3 regions of the Kitasatospora sp. NPDC058406 genome follow, and region 2 is predicted to be linked to each of the others. Evidence: riboswitches for the same ligand, from Rfam matches in the RefSeq annotation. Region 2 holds a riboswitch; each other region holds the start of a gene.
The links. Region 2 has a riboswitch for cyclic di-AMP ahead of ACFWOG_RS06900 (transglycosylase family protein). Riboswitches for the same ligand answer to the same signal wherever they lie in the genome.
Positions count from the first base shown of each region.

Region 1: another riboswitch for cyclic di-AMP. It lies ahead of ACFWOG_RS35945 (peptidoglycan DD-metalloendopeptidase family protein); the one in region 2 lies ahead of ACFWOG_RS06900 (transglycosylase family protein).
Region 3: another riboswitch for cyclic di-AMP. It lies ahead of ACFWOG_RS00680 (NlpC/P60 family protein); the one in region 2 lies ahead of ACFWOG_RS06900 (transglycosylase family protein).

Region 1 covers NZ_JBHXKE010000291.1:4,798-9,915, reverse strand. The annotation lists partial or broken gene ACFWOG_RS35955 (MFS transporter) at 1-260, opposite strand, end outside; gene ACFWOG_RS35950 (DUF2470 domain-containing protein) at 534-1,253, shown strand; gene ACFWOG_RS35945 (peptidoglycan DD-metalloendopeptidase family protein) at 1,793-2,803, opposite strand; cyclic di-AMP (ydaO/yuaA leader) riboswitch at 2,807-2,968, opposite strand; gene ACFWOG_RS35940 (MFS transporter) at 3,279-4,829, shown strand; gene purB (adenylosuccinate lyase) at 4,858-5,118, opposite strand, start outside.
Region 2 covers NZ_JBHXKE010000022.1:18,574-23,691, forward strand. The annotation lists gene ACFWOG_RS06880 (hypothetical protein) at 1-307, shown strand, start outside; gene ACFWOG_RS06885 (MazG family protein) at 424-1,482, shown strand; gene ACFWOG_RS06890 (SDR family NAD(P)-dependent oxidoreductase) at 1,543-1,965, opposite strand; gene ACFWOG_RS06895 (cytochrome P450) at 2,123-3,421, shown strand; cyclic di-AMP (ydaO/yuaA leader) riboswitch at 3,652-3,798, shown strand; gene ACFWOG_RS06900 (transglycosylase family protein) at 3,804-4,757, shown strand; gene eno (phosphopyruvate hydratase) at 5,010-5,118, shown strand, end outside.
Region 3 covers NZ_JBHXKE010000002.1:32,443-37,560, reverse strand. The annotation lists gene ACFWOG_RS00685 (NlpC/P60 family protein) at 1-701, shown strand, start outside; cyclic di-AMP (ydaO/yuaA leader) riboswitch at 1,066-1,218, shown strand; gene ACFWOG_RS00680 (NlpC/P60 family protein) at 1,229-2,422, shown strand; gene ACFWOG_RS00675 (NlpC/P60 family protein) at 2,651-3,715, shown strand; gene ACFWOG_RS00670 (hypothetical protein) at 3,784-4,902, shown strand; gene ACFWOG_RS00665 (glycosyltransferase family 87 protein) at 4,954-5,118, opposite strand, start outside.

The DNA.
Region 1 (5,118 bases), on a different contig from region 2:
ACCGCGGAGACCAGGTTCCCGACGATGAACAGGCCGGTCAGCATCAGCAGCATGCCCTTGCGGGGGACGCGGGTGCCGAGGACCGTGAGCAGCGGCCCGCCGACGACGACGCCGAGCGCGTAGCCGGAGATGAGCAGGCCGGCGGTGGGGATGGACACCGAGAAGTCGCCGGCGACCTCGGGCAGCAGGCCCATGATCACGAACTCGGTGGTGCCGATGCCGAAGGCGCTGATCGCCAGCGCCAGGAGCGCGAGAGGCATGAGAGGGACCGCTTTCCGGAGCGTTGCAGGGGTACCGGTCAGCCGCACACCAAACCATTGCGCGTGCAACTACCAGCGTCGACAATACGACCGCTCGCCGGATACTTGCAAGCGCGGCATATAGACGGCCGCCTGCAACACCCTCCACGACAGCCTCACCCGGCTCCCCCTCCGGCAACTCGCCGCCACCCCCCGCACGCGACGGCCCGCGTCACCTTGCCTCACGCAGCGCAAGTCATTAGGTTAGCCTCACCTAACTAGCCGGAGGCTGCCATGAACCCCACCCCCATCGACGCCGAGGTCCCCGAGCCCACCGCCGCCGAACGGGTCGGCAGCCTGCTCTGCGCAGCCTCCTCCGTCGTCGTCCGCGCCTTCGGCGAGCACCACGAACTCACCACCCCCGTCTCGGTCCACGGCTCCAGGCTCCGCCTGCGCGCCCCGCTCGACGCCCCGCTCACCCTCGCGACCGTCCGCGAGCAGGACGGACTCCCCGTCGTCCTCGACCTCACCGACATCGCGCCGGTCGCCGTCCGCGACCGGGTCCGCGGACGCCTCACCCTGGCCGGGCGCCTCCACCTCGCCCACCTCGCCGACGACGGCCTCAGCGTCCACCTCCGCCTGGACGTCGCCCACGCCGTCCTCTCCACCCCGTACGGCACCAGCGCCCTCACCGGCGCCGACCTCGCCCTCGCCACCCCGGACCCGCTCGCCCGCTACGAGGCCGGCATGCTCACCCACCTCGCCGACGACCACCCGGACGCCCTCGCGGTGCTCACCCGCCTCCTCGACCCGGAGCTGCTCGTCGACCACCCCGACGTCCGGCCGCTCGCCCTCGACCGGTACGGCCTGGTGCTCCGCCTCGACCACGCGCACGGCCACCGTGACGTCCGGTTGGTCTTCCCCGAACCGGCCCACGACGCCGACGACTTCGGCCACCGGGTGCACCAGCTGCTGACCGCCGCGCAGCAGGCCGAGCCCGCGCACCGGCGCTGACCCCCGCCCTACCCCCGGCCCGACTCTCCCGCCCGGCCCGGCCGCTGACGGCCGGCCGCGCACCGCCGGCCACCCATGCCGCGGACCCGGTCGGCCGGGAGATTCCGCGAGCGTCCACCGGGTCGACCGCGCCCACCCGCGCGTCCCCGGCGGCCGCACACTCCGGCGAACCCTGCCGACCGGCACCACCGCCCCGCGCCGCTGACGGCACCCGAACGATCCGTTCGCCCGGAAACCCCTCCCGAACTCTCACCGAGCCCTTTCCGGAACCCTTCCGGAACCCTTCGGGATTCGGCCTGAATTCGGCGGGAATCCGGCCGGGCGGACAAGCCACCGGAAAGATCCCCCCCGGGGGGAGTAAACGACAAAGGCCGACCCGGTTCGCGAGAGGAGGTCTCGCGAACCGGGCCGGCCCAACGGGCGTGTCCCGCGCCCGTGGATCCACTGGTGGTGCGGCGATCACCCGGTCAAGCGGTCACCCGACATGACCATTCCGGGAGGTCGTTCACCCCGCACCCAGCGGTGGTTCTGGTGCTCGATCAGATCGAGACGCCGTGCGCCCGCAGGTAGGCGATCGGGTCGATGTCCGAGCCGTACTCCGAGCCGGTGCGGATCTCGAAGTGCAGGTGCGGGCCGGTCACGTTGCCGGTCGCACCGGAGAGGCCGATCTGCTGGCCGGCGGTGACGGTCTGACCGACCTTCACCGCGATCGAGGACAGGTGCGCGTACTGGGCGTACTTGCCGTCGGCGAGCTTGATCTCGACCTCGTTGCCGTAGGCGCCGCCGTTGCCGGCCTTCACCACGGTGCCGGCCGCGATGGCGCGCAGCGGGGTGCCGGTGGCAGCGGAGAAGTCGACACCGGTGTGGTGGCCGGAGGACCACATGGAACCGGCGACACCGTAGGCGGTACCGAGCTTGGTACCGGCCAGCGGGGCGACGTAGCCGGAGGAGGCGACCACGGGAGCCGGCGCCGGGGCGGCGGGCTTCGCGGCCTGGACCGGCGCGGGCTTGGCGGCGGGCGCGGCGGGCTTCGCGGCCGGGGCGACCGGCTTGACGGCCGGGGCGGCGGGCTTCGCGGCCGGGGCGGCGGGCTTGGCGGCCGGCTTCACCGAGTCCTGCGAGACCTGCGGCTTGGCGGCGGGCGCGGCCGGCTTGGCGGCCTCGACGGCCTTGCCGCCGAGTGCGAGCTGCTGGCCCGGGTAGATCAGGTTCGGGTTGGCGCCGACGACCGAGCGGTTGCGCTCGTACAGGGCCTCCCAGCCGCCCTGGACGTTCTTCGCGTCGGCGATCTTCGACAGGGTGTCCCCGCCTGCGACCTTGTAGGTCTCCTCGGCCGCGGCGGCCGGGGCGGTCTCGGCGGCCGGGGCGGCGTCGACGCTGGCGGCGCCGTTCCAGGTGCTGGTCTGGTGGGGCTTGGCGGCCGGAGCCTCGTGGGCCTGGGCGCTCACCGCGGTGACCAGCGGGAGGGCGAAGGCGGCGCCGGTGACGGCGGTGGCGATACCGATGCGGACGGCGCGGGGCAGGGCGATACGACGAGCCTGTGCGGCCATGGCTGATGTCCTCTCCGACGCCTACGAGGTGAGCTGTCGGGTTCGGGCTGGAGTTGCCCGGCCGCATCTAGGCGGCTTCACCCCAAGCCGGACCGCGAATTCCGGTCCGGCGACTTACCTTTGGGTCCCCCGCTCCTGCCGAACAGAGTTCGTTGCGTACCACCGGGCAGCGGCAGGACTAGGCGTTCCACCCGGTGGCCACCCGGGCTGACGCCGGGCGGTCGCTGAACTAAAACTCATCCGTCCGAGTGAAGCAATGTCGATCTCTTGAACTCGCAACAAAACACCGGACCGCCGTCACGCTCCGAATGATCGGCTGCACAGTACGCACACAATCGATTCACGGCGTGCCACTGATCCACGACCCTCCGCCGATTTCCGGACCGGTCCGCACACGATCACTCACGGAAAGCCATCCGCCGACACGCCCCCGGTGACCCTTGTCACGTCGGCCCCCGGGGCGGACGATCATGCCGTGGCCACCTCCGAGGCCGGCATCCTGCGGTTGGGCACCGCGCAGGGTCGCTGGGTACTTCTGGCGACGGTGCTCGGCTCCAGCCTGGCGATGCTCGACGGGACCGTCGTGAACGTCGCGCTGCCCAGGATCGGGACCGATCTCGACGCCCCGCTCGCTGCCCTGCAGTGGACGCTCAACGCCTACCTGCTCACCCTGGCCGGGCTGATCCTGCTCGGCGGCGCGCTCGGGGACCGGTACGGCCGGCGCCGGATCTTCCTGCTCGGCGTGGTCTGGTTCGCCGTCGCCTCCGCGGCCTGCGCGGCCGCGCCCACCATCGAGGTGCTGGTCGCCGCCCGCGCGGTGCAGGGCGTCGGCGGGGCCCTGCTCACCCCGGGATCACTGGCGATGCTCCAGGCGGTCTTCCACCCCGAGGACCGCTCCGCCGCGGTCGGCCTCTGGTCCGGCCTCGGCGGGGTGTCGGCGGCGGTCGGACCGTTCCTCGGCGGCTGGCTGGTGGACGGGCCGGGCTGGCGGTGGATCTTCCTCCTGAACGTCCCGCTGGCCGTGCTGGTCGTCGCGGTGACCGCCCGACACGTGCCGGAGAGCCGGGACGAGTCCTCGACCGGCCGGTTCGACGTCCTCGGCGCGGTGCTGGCCGCAGTGGCCCTGGGGACCTTCACCTACGCGCTGACCGCCGCCGGGGAGGGCCTCTCCCCCGGGGTCTGGCTCACCGGGGCGGCCGGGCTGCTGCTGGGCGTGGCCTTCGTGCTGGTCGAGCGCCGCACGCCGGAGCCGATGCTGCCGCTCGGACTCTTCTCGTCACGCCTGTTCACGGCGGTGAACCTGGTCACCCTCGCCGTCTACGCGGCGTTCAGCGGGGTCTTCTTCCTGCTCGTCGTGCAGCTCCAGATCGTCTCCGGCTTCTCCCCCCTGGTCTCCGGGGTGGCCCTGGTGCCGATCACCGTGCTGATGCTGGCGCTCTCCGCGCGGGCCGGACGGCTGGGCAAGCGGATCGGGCCCCGGCTGCCGCTCACCGTCGGCCCGCTGCTCTGCGCCGCCGGCGTGCTGCTGATGCTGCGGATCGGCCCCGACGCCTCGTACTGGACGGACGTGCTGCCGGCCGTCACGGTGATGGGCTGCGGGATGGTGCTGCTGGTCGCACCGCTGACCGCGACGGTGCTGGCGGCGGTGGAGGTGCGGCACGCGGGGATCGCCAGCGGCGTGAACAACGCCGCCGCCCGGGCCGCCGGCCTGCTCGCGGTCGCCGCCCTGCCGTCGTTGGCCGGGCTGAGCGGCGACGCCTACCAGGTGCCGGCCTCGGTGGACGCGGCGTTCCGCACCGCGATGCTGATCTGCGCCGGGCTGCTGGTGGCCGGCGGGCTGACCGCGCTGGTCACCGTGCACGGCAACGTCCTGGCGCCGGAGGATCACCCGGTGGCCGAGCCGGACTGCCGGTACGCCTGCGCCACCGGCGCACCGCCACTGGATCCGGGCCACGCGCCGGAGGCGTCCGAGCACGGCGAAGGCCCCGCCACCGGTACGGTGACGGGGCCCCGGCCGGACGCCTGACGAGACGCCGGACCAGCCTGACGGAACGTCAGAGGATGTCGCCCGGAGCGTACTTGGCGGCCTCGGGGTGGGCGGCCGCGACCGCCTCGATCTGCCGGACGACCTCGGCGACCTGGGCACCGGCGGCGCCGGTGAAGGAGAGCCGGTCACCCAGCAGCGCGTCCAGCGCGGCCCGGTCCAGCGGGATCCGCTCGTCGTTCGCGAGGCGGTCCAGCAGCTCGTTCTCCCGGGCGCCGGCGCGCATCGCGAGCGCGGAGGCGACGGCGTGCTCCTTGATGACCTCGTGGCC
Region 2 (5,118 bases):
GGTGGCGGCGGCCCGCGCGGCGGAGGAGGTGCGTTACGGCGGCGCGGAACCGCTGGCCGGGGCGCTCGCCTGGCTGGGCGTGCCGGGCGGGGCGATCGACGACCACCTCCGCCGCCGGCTGGGGATCCACCGCCTCGCCGCGGCCGCCGGCCAGGACGCCGGCACCCCGACGGGAGACAGGGCGGTCCGCCGGGCCCTGGCCGCCGCCGCCGTCGCCCTCCACCTGCGGGTCAACCCCCGGTACGGCACCTGGGACCCGGACCGCGTCGGCCTCGCCCCCGCCGCCCACCCCTGGCTCGCGCGCTGACCGCTCCGGACGGCGCGGGCGGGGTGCGGAGCGGCGGACGGCGGCAGGCACTCCCGGGCGGCCGGGCACCGAAACCCGCGAGCGGGGAGACGACGGCGCCGGGTAGGTTCGGGGATGTGACGACGAATCCTCCGGGCGCGAAGCTGATCCTCCTCACCACCACCCACCGGGTGGCCCCCGGGCTGCTGTCCTGGTCCGCGTGGGAGGCCCTGCGGTCGGCGGGGCGGGTGCTGGCGGGGGACGCCGGGCATCCGCAGCTCGCCCCCGTACGACAGGCCGGCGTCGAGGTGGAGGTCGTGCCGGCCGGCTCCGCGCCGTCGCTGGCCAGGCTCCTGACCGGGCAGCAGGCCGGGGAGGGCCCGACGGTCTGGCTGGGTGGTCCGGACGGGGACCCGGGGCTGACCGACGCGCTGGCGCGCCTCGCGGTGGAGCACGCGGGCGAGGTGCCGGAGATCGAGGTGCTGCCGGGCTCGTACGACCTGCCGGGCGCCCGCCTGCTGGACCTGGCCTCCGTGATGGACCGCCTCCGCTCGCCGGGCGGCTGCCCGTGGGACGCCGAGCAGACCCACGCCAGCCTGGTGAAGTACCTGGTCGAGGAGGCCTACGAGCTGGTCGAGGCGATCGAGGAGGGGGACCGCGACACGCTCCGCGAGGAGCTCGGAGACGTCCTGCTCCAGGTGTTCTTCCACTCCCGCATCGCCGAGGAGCACCCCACCGACCCCTTCTCGGTGGACGACGTGGCGGGCGACATCGTCGAGAAGCTGATGTACCGGCACCCGCACGTGTTCGGGGACGCCGAGGCGACGGGCGCCGCCGAGGTGGAGGCGAACTGGGAGACGCTGAAGGCCGCCGAGAAGTCGGAGCGCGAGTCGGTGCTGGACGGCGTGCCGGCCGGGCTGCCGTCGCTGGCGTACGCGGCGAAGCTGGTGTCGCGGGTGCGCCGGTCCGGGTTCGCGGGCGTGTCGGACGAGCCGTACGAGCTGCCCGCGGAGCTCACGCCGGAGTCGGCGGGCGGGCTGCTGCTCGCGGTGGCGCAGCGCGCGCACGACGCGGGGGTGGACGTGGACGCCGCGCTGCGGGCGGCGGCACGCGGCTACCGGGACGCGGTCCGCGCGGCCGAGGGCCTCAAGCCCGAACAGTCGGAGCAGTCGGAGCAGCCCGAGCAGCCCGAGTAGTCGGAGCCGCCCGGGCCACCCGCGCGCGGCGGACCGGGGCGCCCGGCCCGCCACCGCGGGTCAGACCCGCGCGACGTCCCTCGCCGGCCGCCGCTGCGCCGGGACGACCTCGCCGATCGCCTCGCCGACCAGCGCGACCAGTTCGGCGAGCCGCTCCAGGTCGAGGTGGTCGGGCAGGTCGGCGAGCGACACGATCCGCTCGCCGTCCGGTCCGGCCACGCAGAACAGGTCGATCGGGCCGAGGTGCTTCTCGGCGGTGTCGACGAGGGCGGCGACGTCGCTGGGGCGGCGGATGTCGCCGCAGACGCCGACGACCGGGCAGCCCGGCCGGTCGAGCTCGGTGGCGAGGTCCTCGGCGATGCCGACCTGCTGGTCGGCGATGAGGATCCCGGCTGCTCCGGCGGCGGTGAACCTGCGGGCGAGGTCGGCCCCCGACCCGCCGTGGAGTACCGCGATCACGACGACCGAACCGGTGTCCCGCATGGTGTTGCTCCTCCCTGTGGGCGGCCCCGCACCGGCGCCCACGGACATCTTGCGGAGGATCGTAGGCACGTCCTGACCCTCCGCAACAGGGAATACCCCTCAGGTGACCAGACTCACGCCTGTCGTGTCCGACTTGCACCCGGGATACCGTCGTTCCATGCCAGTCCAGCCCGCCTCCGCCCGCCCTCCGCTCTTCACCTGGGACTTCGCCGCCGACCCGTACCCGGCGTACGCGTGGCTGCGCGAGCACGAGCCGGTGCACCGCACCACCCTGCCGAGCGGCGTGGAGGCGTGGCTGGTGACGCGGTACGCGGACGCCCGGCAGGCGCTGGCGGACGGCCGGCTCTCCAAGAACCCGGCGAACCACAGCGAGCAGGCGCACCGCGCCGGCCGGGTCGGCATCCCGGGCGAGCGCCAGGCCGACCTGATGACGCACCTGCTGAACATCGATCCGCCGGACCACACCCGGCTCCGCCGTCTGGTGTCGAAGGCGTTCACGCCGCGCCGGGTGGCGGCCTTCGAGCCCCGGGTGCAGCAGCTGACCGACCGGCTGATCGACGGGTTCGCGGAGCGCGGGAGCGCCGACCTGATCCACGAGTTCGCCTTCCCGCTCCCCATCTACGCGATCTGCGACATGCTCGGGGTGCCCGCCGAGGACCAGGACGACTTCCGGGACTGGGCCGGGATGATGATCCGGCACGGCGGTGGCCGGCGCGGCGGTGTGGGGCGCGCGGTGAAGCGGATGCGCGAGTACCTGGCGGAGCTGATCCACCGCAAGCGGGCGGACCTCGGGGACGACCTGATCTCCGGGCTGATCCGGGCCGGTGACCACGGCGAGCACCTCACCGAGAACGAGGCCGCGGCGATGGCCTTCATCCTGCTCTTCGCCGGGTTCGAGACGACCGTGAACCTGATCGGCAACGGCACGTACGCGCTGTTGCGCAATCCCGGCCAGCGCGCCCTGCTCCAGGAGTCGATCGCCCGTGGCGAGAGTGGTCTGCTGGAGACCGGGATCGAGGAACTCCTGCGCTACGACGGGCCGGTGGAGCTGGCGACGTGGCGGTTCGCGACCAGCCCGCTGACCATCGGCGGGGTGCTGATCCCGGCCGGGGACCCGGTGCTGGTCGTGCTCGCGGCGGCGGACCGGGACCCGGCGCGGTTCGCCGACGAGAACACCCTCGACCTGGCCCGCGCGGACAACCCGCACCTGGGCTTCGGGCACGGCATCCACTACTGCATCGGCGCCCCGCTGGCCCGGTTGGAGGGGCGGTCCGCGCTGGCCACGCTGCTCTCCCGGCTGCCCGACCTGCGGCTCGCCGAGAGCCCGGAGAACCTGCGGTGGCGCGGTGGTCTGATCATGCGTGGACTTCGTGAACTTCCCGTGGAATTCACCCCCGAGAAGATGCCCGAAAGGGCCTCTTCCGGGCAGTCGTCCGGTGCTCCGTCCGATCGGTGAGGCGACCCGCGACACGCTGACGGAAGGTCTCCGACCAGGCAGGACGGCGAGATTGAACCGTCACCAACCCGGACATAGCGCCCCCGTTGGTGGGCGATCCATCACCTGACGTGATTTCCGTGTGATACCGACGATATGAGCTTGTGATTGCTCTACGGATCTGTCTACTCTCCGTGGAGTTCGCAGCTGCGAGCCCCGAGCACGGAACGCCGAGTCCTGCCCGTCGTGCCCCGGGAAACCGACCAGACCCTGGGCAGGGGCGGGGGAACCAGGTTTGTTGCCGTCCCCCACGGCTTGGGGTGAAGCCGCCTCGCGCGGCCGGGCCACCTCCCGGTCCGAACCCGACAGCTCACCTCGCAGGCGTGCGGAGAGGGACCTCTTCATGCTGTTCGTCGGAACCGGCCGTCATCGTCGTCGTACCCAGACCGAGAAGGCCATCGCCGTCGCCGGCGTCGCCGGTGTCGGGCTGGCCCTGCCGATCCTCAGCGCCACCGGTGCCTCCGCCGCCCCGGTCTCCACCTGGGACGCGGTCGCCCAGTGCGAGGCCGGCGGCAACTGGAGCATCAACACCGGCAACGGCTTCTACGGCGGCCTGCAGTTCACGCCCAGCACCTGGAAGGCGTTCGGCGGCACCTCGTACGCGCCGCAGGCCAACCAGGCCTCCAAGGCGCAGCAGATCTCGGTGGCCGAGAAGGTCCTCGCCTCGCAGGGGCCGGGCGCCTGGCCGGTCTGCTCCAAGAAGGCGGGCCTGAGCAAGGGCGGCGCCCCGGCGGCGGTCGACACCTCGGCGGACGCCAAGCCGGCCGTCCCGCAGGCCGCCACCCAGCCGAGCGCGCCGCAGACCACCGCCCCGCAGACCACCGCGCCGAAGCACGCCGCGCCGAAGTCGGCCCAGCAGGAGAAGCCGGCCCAGGCGGCCAAGCAGGCCCCGAAGCACGCCGCGCCGAAGCCGCAGGCCCAGCAGGACCGGCCGCAGGTGCAGCAGTACGGGCAGGCCCCGTCCTTCTCCGGCATGTCCGGCTGGGACGCCGACGCGAAGGTGTTCTGGTACGAGAACAACGGCGGCTGGTACTGGACCAGCCACCAGAGCGTCTACCAGCAGTACGCCGGTCAGGCCGCGGTCCAGGACGCCCGTCCGGCCGCCGCCCAGAGCGCCCCGGCCGCCCAGCAGGGCGCGGGCCACGGCTACACCGTCCGGGCGGGCGACACGCTCGCCGGCATCGCCGCCGGCCAGGGTGTCTCCGGCGGCTGGCAGGCGCTCTACGACGGCAACCGCGGCACCGTCGGCGGCGACCCCGACCTGATCGTCCCCGGCCAGGTGCTCACCCTCGGCTGATGCCGTTTCGCCGGTGGATCGCGAGGGGGGGCCGGGTTCGACCGGGTCCGGCCCCTTCGTCCCGATCCGGCCCCCTTCCGTGGGGCAACCAGGTGAACTACCGGCGGGTAGCCGTGCCACACGCTGAGACGGGACCCGGGCCGACGTGGCCCGGAGAGCCCGTGCGGTTAGGCTCTGGTCGTAACGACTCCGCAATCGTCCGGCCGACAGCACCCACCGTCAGCCGAACCTGTTTCCGCTAGGAGATGCCTCGTGCCGTCCATCGATGTCGTCGTAGCCCGTGAGATTCTCGACTCGCGTGGCAACCCCACGGTCGAGGTCGAGGTGGGCCTCGACGACGGCAGCACCGGCCGCGCCGCTG
Region 3 (5,118 bases), on a different contig from region 2:
CGTCGGTCCAGCTGATGCTCTCCTCCGACCCGTCCGGCTACCTGGACAAGGCCAGCAGCGTGCAGCAGGCCAGCTCCAGCCAGGCCGAGGCGCTCAAGGGGCTCCAGGACCAGCAGCGCCGGCTGGACCAGCAGAAGGTCGAGGCGGCCGCCGTCCTGGCCTCGCTGGACACCACCACCAAGGACCTGAACCAGTCCAAGGCGGAGGTGAACAAGAAGCTCAAGGAGGCCCAGGACCTGCTGAACTCGCTCAGCGCCGCCGACCGTGCGGCCCTGAAGGCGGCCCAGCAGCAGGCCGACCGCGCCTCGCGCGGGACCGAGCGCCCGGACCTGGGTGAGCTCCCGAAGGCCTCCGGCATGGCCGGCTCCGCGGTGGCCCTCGCGATGGCCCAGCAGGGCAAGCCGTACGGCTGGGGTTCCACCGGCCCGAACAGCTTCGACTGCTCGGGGCTCATGGTCTGGGCGTACGGCAAGGCCGGGGTCTCGCTGCCGCGTACCTCGCAGGCCCAGGGCAACTACGGCACCCGGGTGCCGTCGCTCGCCGAGGCGCAGCCCGGTGACCTGATCATCTACCGCGACGACCGCAGCCACGTCGCGATGTACATCGGCAACGGCATGGTGGTGCACGCACCCCGCACCGGTGACGTGATCAAGGTGATGAAGGCCGACGGGATGAAGATCAACACGATCCGCCGCGTCTGACGCGCCGGGGTGTCCGGCCGTTTGACGGTCCGCCACGACACGCCCGCGGGCCCGCCGAAGGTCCTGTGATCCGCGCCACCTCCGAACGGGGGTGGCGCGGGTGTTTCGGCCGCCGGTTCGACCGAGAGGTGAGGAACGATCAGCTCCGTGTACGGCGCTGGTCACACCCGGTCATATTCACAAATGAACTTCGGTATTCTTCTAGCTTTTTTCCGACAAGGATTTGAACGGATCACGGATCTGTTACTAGGGTCGTACCTCGAACCACCGCACAGTCGATCACCCAGTCCGGGTGGCGGCGGTGGTTCCCGCCGAGTTCGTGAAACAGCGGGACGGGCAGTCGCCCGTCCGAGTGAGAGCCCAGCAGTCGGGGGCGCTGTGGAGTGGAGCCGGGGAACCACGTTCCTCCGGGGTGAATCGGCGCCAGGTCGGTCGCGTGAGCGGCCGGTGAGGCGTCGTAGGGCACGCTTCCGCCCGAACCCGTCAGCTCACCCGGTAGGCGGATGAGGAAGAAGGAGTCCGCCTTCGTGGCGTCCCATCGTCGTCCCAAGCCCGCCGGCCGCACCCGGGTCTCGATCATGACCGGCCTCGCCGCCGCGGCCGTCGCCCTTTCCGCGCAGTCCGGCGCCCACGCCGACCCGACGCCGACCAAGGACCAGGTCAAGGAGCAGGTCGACCAGCTCAACGAGCAGGCCGAGATCGCCACCGAGAAGCTCAACGGCGCCCAGGCCAAGCAGCAGGAGCTGCAGAAGCAGGTCGGCGACCTCCAGGACAAGGTGGCCCGTCAGCAGGCTGTGGTGACCGAGGCGCAGGGCGGCCTCGCCGAGATCGCCGGCGAGCAGTACCGCACCGGCGGCATATCGCAGACCGTCCAGCTGGTGCTCTCCTCCAGCCCGGACAACTTCCTCAACCAGGCCGACGCCCTGAACCAGGCCGGTTCGACCCAGTCCGGCGCGCTGAAGGAGCTCCAGGAGCAGCAGCGCAGGCTCGACCAGGACCGCACCGAGACCCAGAACAAGCTCGGCGAGCTGGAGGCCACCACCCAGCAGCTGAAGACCTCCAAGGAGGAGGTCCAGGCCAAGCTGACGAAGGCCCAGGACCTGTTCAACACCCTCAGCGAGCAGGAGCGCCTGGCGATCCGCGCGGCCGAGGAGAAGGCCGCCGCCGAGGCCAAGGCGAAGGCGGACGCCGCCAAGGCCGAGGCCGCCAAGGTCGCCAAGGCGAAGGCCGACGCCGAGCGCGCCTCCCGCGAGAACGACCGCACCAACCTCAGCGCGCCGTCCGCCCAGGCTCCGTCCACCCAGGCGCCCGCCGCGCCGGCCTCCTCCGCTCCGGCGGCGCCGAAGCCGGCCGCGCCCGCCGCCAACAGCTCGCGCGCCGCCGCCGCGATCGCCGCGGCCGAGAGCAAGCTCGGTGCCCCGTACGTCTACGGCGCCACCGGCCCGAGCAGCTTCGACTGCTCCGGCCTCACCGGCTGGGCCTACGCCCAGGCGGGCGTGTCGCTCCCGCGCACCTCGCAGGCGCAGGCCGGCGCCGGTACCCGGATCGGCTCGGACATCTCCCAGGCCCAGCCCGGCGACCTGGTCATCTTCTACGGCGACCGGCACCACGTCGGCATCTACGTGGGCGGCGGTCAGGTCATCCACGCCCCCAAGCCGGGTGCGTCGGTGCGTTACGAGGCGGCCTCCAACATGCCGGTCAACTCCATCGTGCGCCTCTGATCCCCGATCACGCGGTCCGTACGGGCCCGGTCTCCCCGCGAGGGGAGGCCGGGCCTGCGGCTTTTCCCCCGCTCGGGCTGATGTCCGATTGAGGGTCAAATATTCGGGTTGGGAGGGGTTTGGACTCGGTTGCCCGGACTCGCTAACGTCTGCCACCGGACTCCCGCTTCCAGCCGTCCTCCCCGGGGCGGCGGCGGGCCGTTGCCGCAGGATCGGAGCCGACGCCGCATGCCCGTGCACCGCCGTTCCCCGCTGTCAGGTGCGCACGCCCTCGCCCGGGCGCTGGTGCTCACCGCGGCGGCCACCACCGCGCTGGGTGTGGCGACCGGAGGCACCGCCCAGGCGGCGCCCGGCTCCCCGGACGGGCCCGCCAACCGCAAGGACGTCAAGGCCCAGGTGGAGCAGCTGTACGAGGAGGCCGAGCAGGCCTCCGAGCGGCACAACGCCGCCCAGGAGGCCCAGCAGAAGCTCCAGCACGAGACCGGCACGCTCCAGCAGCAGACCGCCGTCGCCCAGGACGAGCTCAACCAGCTCCGCGGCGACCTCGCGGCGGTGGCCGGCGCCGAGTACCGGGGCGGCGGCATGGCGCAGACCGTGCAGCTGATGCTCTCCGCCGACCCGGCGGGCTACCTCTCCCGGGCCCGCAGCCTCGACCAGGCCGCCGAGCGGCAGAACGAGACGCTCCGCGAGGTGGTCGCCCGGCAGCGCGGACTCGACCAGCGCCGCGCCGAGACGTCCGCCAAGCTCGCCGAGCTGGACCAGACCCGCAAGGCGCTCGCCGAGAGCAAGCAGCAGATCCAGCAGCGGCTGGCCAAGGCGCAGCGGCTCCTCAACAGCCTCGGCGTCGTCGAGCGGGCCCGGCTGGCGGCGCAGGACGCCCGGGAGGCGGAGCAGCGGGCCACGCGCGGCACCGACCGGCTGGACCTCGGGACCGCCCCGCCCGCCTCCGAGCGGGGCGCCGCCGCGCTGGCCGCCGCCGTCAAGATGATCGGCTCGCCCTACGTGTACGGATCCACCGGGCCCAAGGCGTTCGACTGTTCCGGTCTGATGTACTGGAGTTGGCGGCAGGCCGGAGTGACCCTGCCGCGCACCTCGCAGGCCCAGGCGTACGCCGGCCGGCGGGTGGGACTCTCCGAAGCGCGGCCGGGAGACCTGGTGATCTTCTACCGGGACATGCACCACGTCGGGATGTACGCCGGCGGCGGCGTGATCGTGCACGCCCCGTACCCGGGGGCCAAGGTCCGCTACGAGAGCGTCGGCGCGATGCCGGTCGCGGGGGTGATCCGGCTCTGAGCCGCCCCGGCCCCTCCCCGGCCGGCGCCACGGGCGGCGGCCGGACGCTGTCCCGGCGCGGCGCCCTGTTGCTCGCGGCCGCCGGTCTGGCCCAGCTCTCGATGCCAGGGGCCGGCCGGGCCGCTCCGGCGTCGGCCGCGGCCGACGAGCACGCCGAGGTCCTCGCGGCGCTGGACGAGCGGGCCCGGGCACTGACCGCGGGGCCGCCCGCCCTGCCGGTCCGGGCGGTCTACCGCAACCTGCTGCTCGGTCCGGTGGACCCGGCCGGTCGGTGCTCCGCCACCGCCGAGCTGGCGGTCACGGTGACCGGGTACGACGAGCAGCCGGTGGTGTACCCGCGCCGGCTGACGCTGGCCGGGAGTGCCGGGGACCGGCGGGTGGAGCGGGAGGAGGGACTCGACGGCCCGCCCCCGCTCTGGGACCTCGGTGCCGTCCGCGCCGCCGCCGGTGAGCGCTGCCTGGTGCTCGGCCCGGCGGATCCGCCCGCGCTGGCCGGGCTGGCCGCCGCCGGCGACCGCGCCGTCCCGGCGGTCGAGGCGCTCTGGGGCAGCGACTGGGCGGGCCGGCTGCTGTTCCACCTGCCGGCCACCGAGGAGCAGTTCGCCCGGCTGGTGGCGGGCGGCTCGCCCGGCTGGTCCGGGATGGCGGCGGTCACCGTCGCGGCCCCCGGGGCGCCGCGGCACGCCCCGGCCGACCGGATCGTGGTCAACCCCGGGGCGTACGGGCGGCTGAGCGACTTCGGCCGGCAGGTGGTGACGACGCACGAGGCGGTACACGTGGCCACCCGCGCCGACACCCGGGCCTGGACGCCGCTCTGGCTCTCCGAGGGGGTCGCCGACTGGACCGGGTACCGCGACTCGGGCCGCCCGGCCCGGCGGATAGCCCCCGAGCTGGCCCGGGACGTCGCCGCCGGGAGGGTGCCCGTCGCGCTGCCCGGGGACGGGGACTTCACGGCCGGCGCCGGCGGCATCGCCCAGGCCTACGAGCAGGCCTGGCTGGCCTGTGACCTGATCGCGCGCCGGTACGGGCCGCAGCGGCTGGTGGCGCTCTACCGGGCGGTCGGCGAGGCCGGCCCGGGGGCCGACCGGGAGGCGTGGCTGGACGGGCTCCTCCGCGACGGGCTGGGCCTCGGGCTGGCCGAGTTCACCCGGCTCTGGCTCACCGAGGTACGGGGCCTGGCGGGGTAGTCGCGGGCCGCCCGGTGACAGCTGGCCGGAGCCGCCGACCGTCCGCCCCGGTCAGCGTTCGCTGCGGGCGGTGGGCCGGTCGATGCCGTCCAGCAGGTCCTGCTCGTACGCGATGCCCGGGCGGACCGAGTAGGCGGAGGCGGCGGCCGGGACCTGCTCCGGGCGGGGCAGCACCACGGTGGCCGGGAGCCGCTCGGCGCGCCGGGTGGAGCGCCA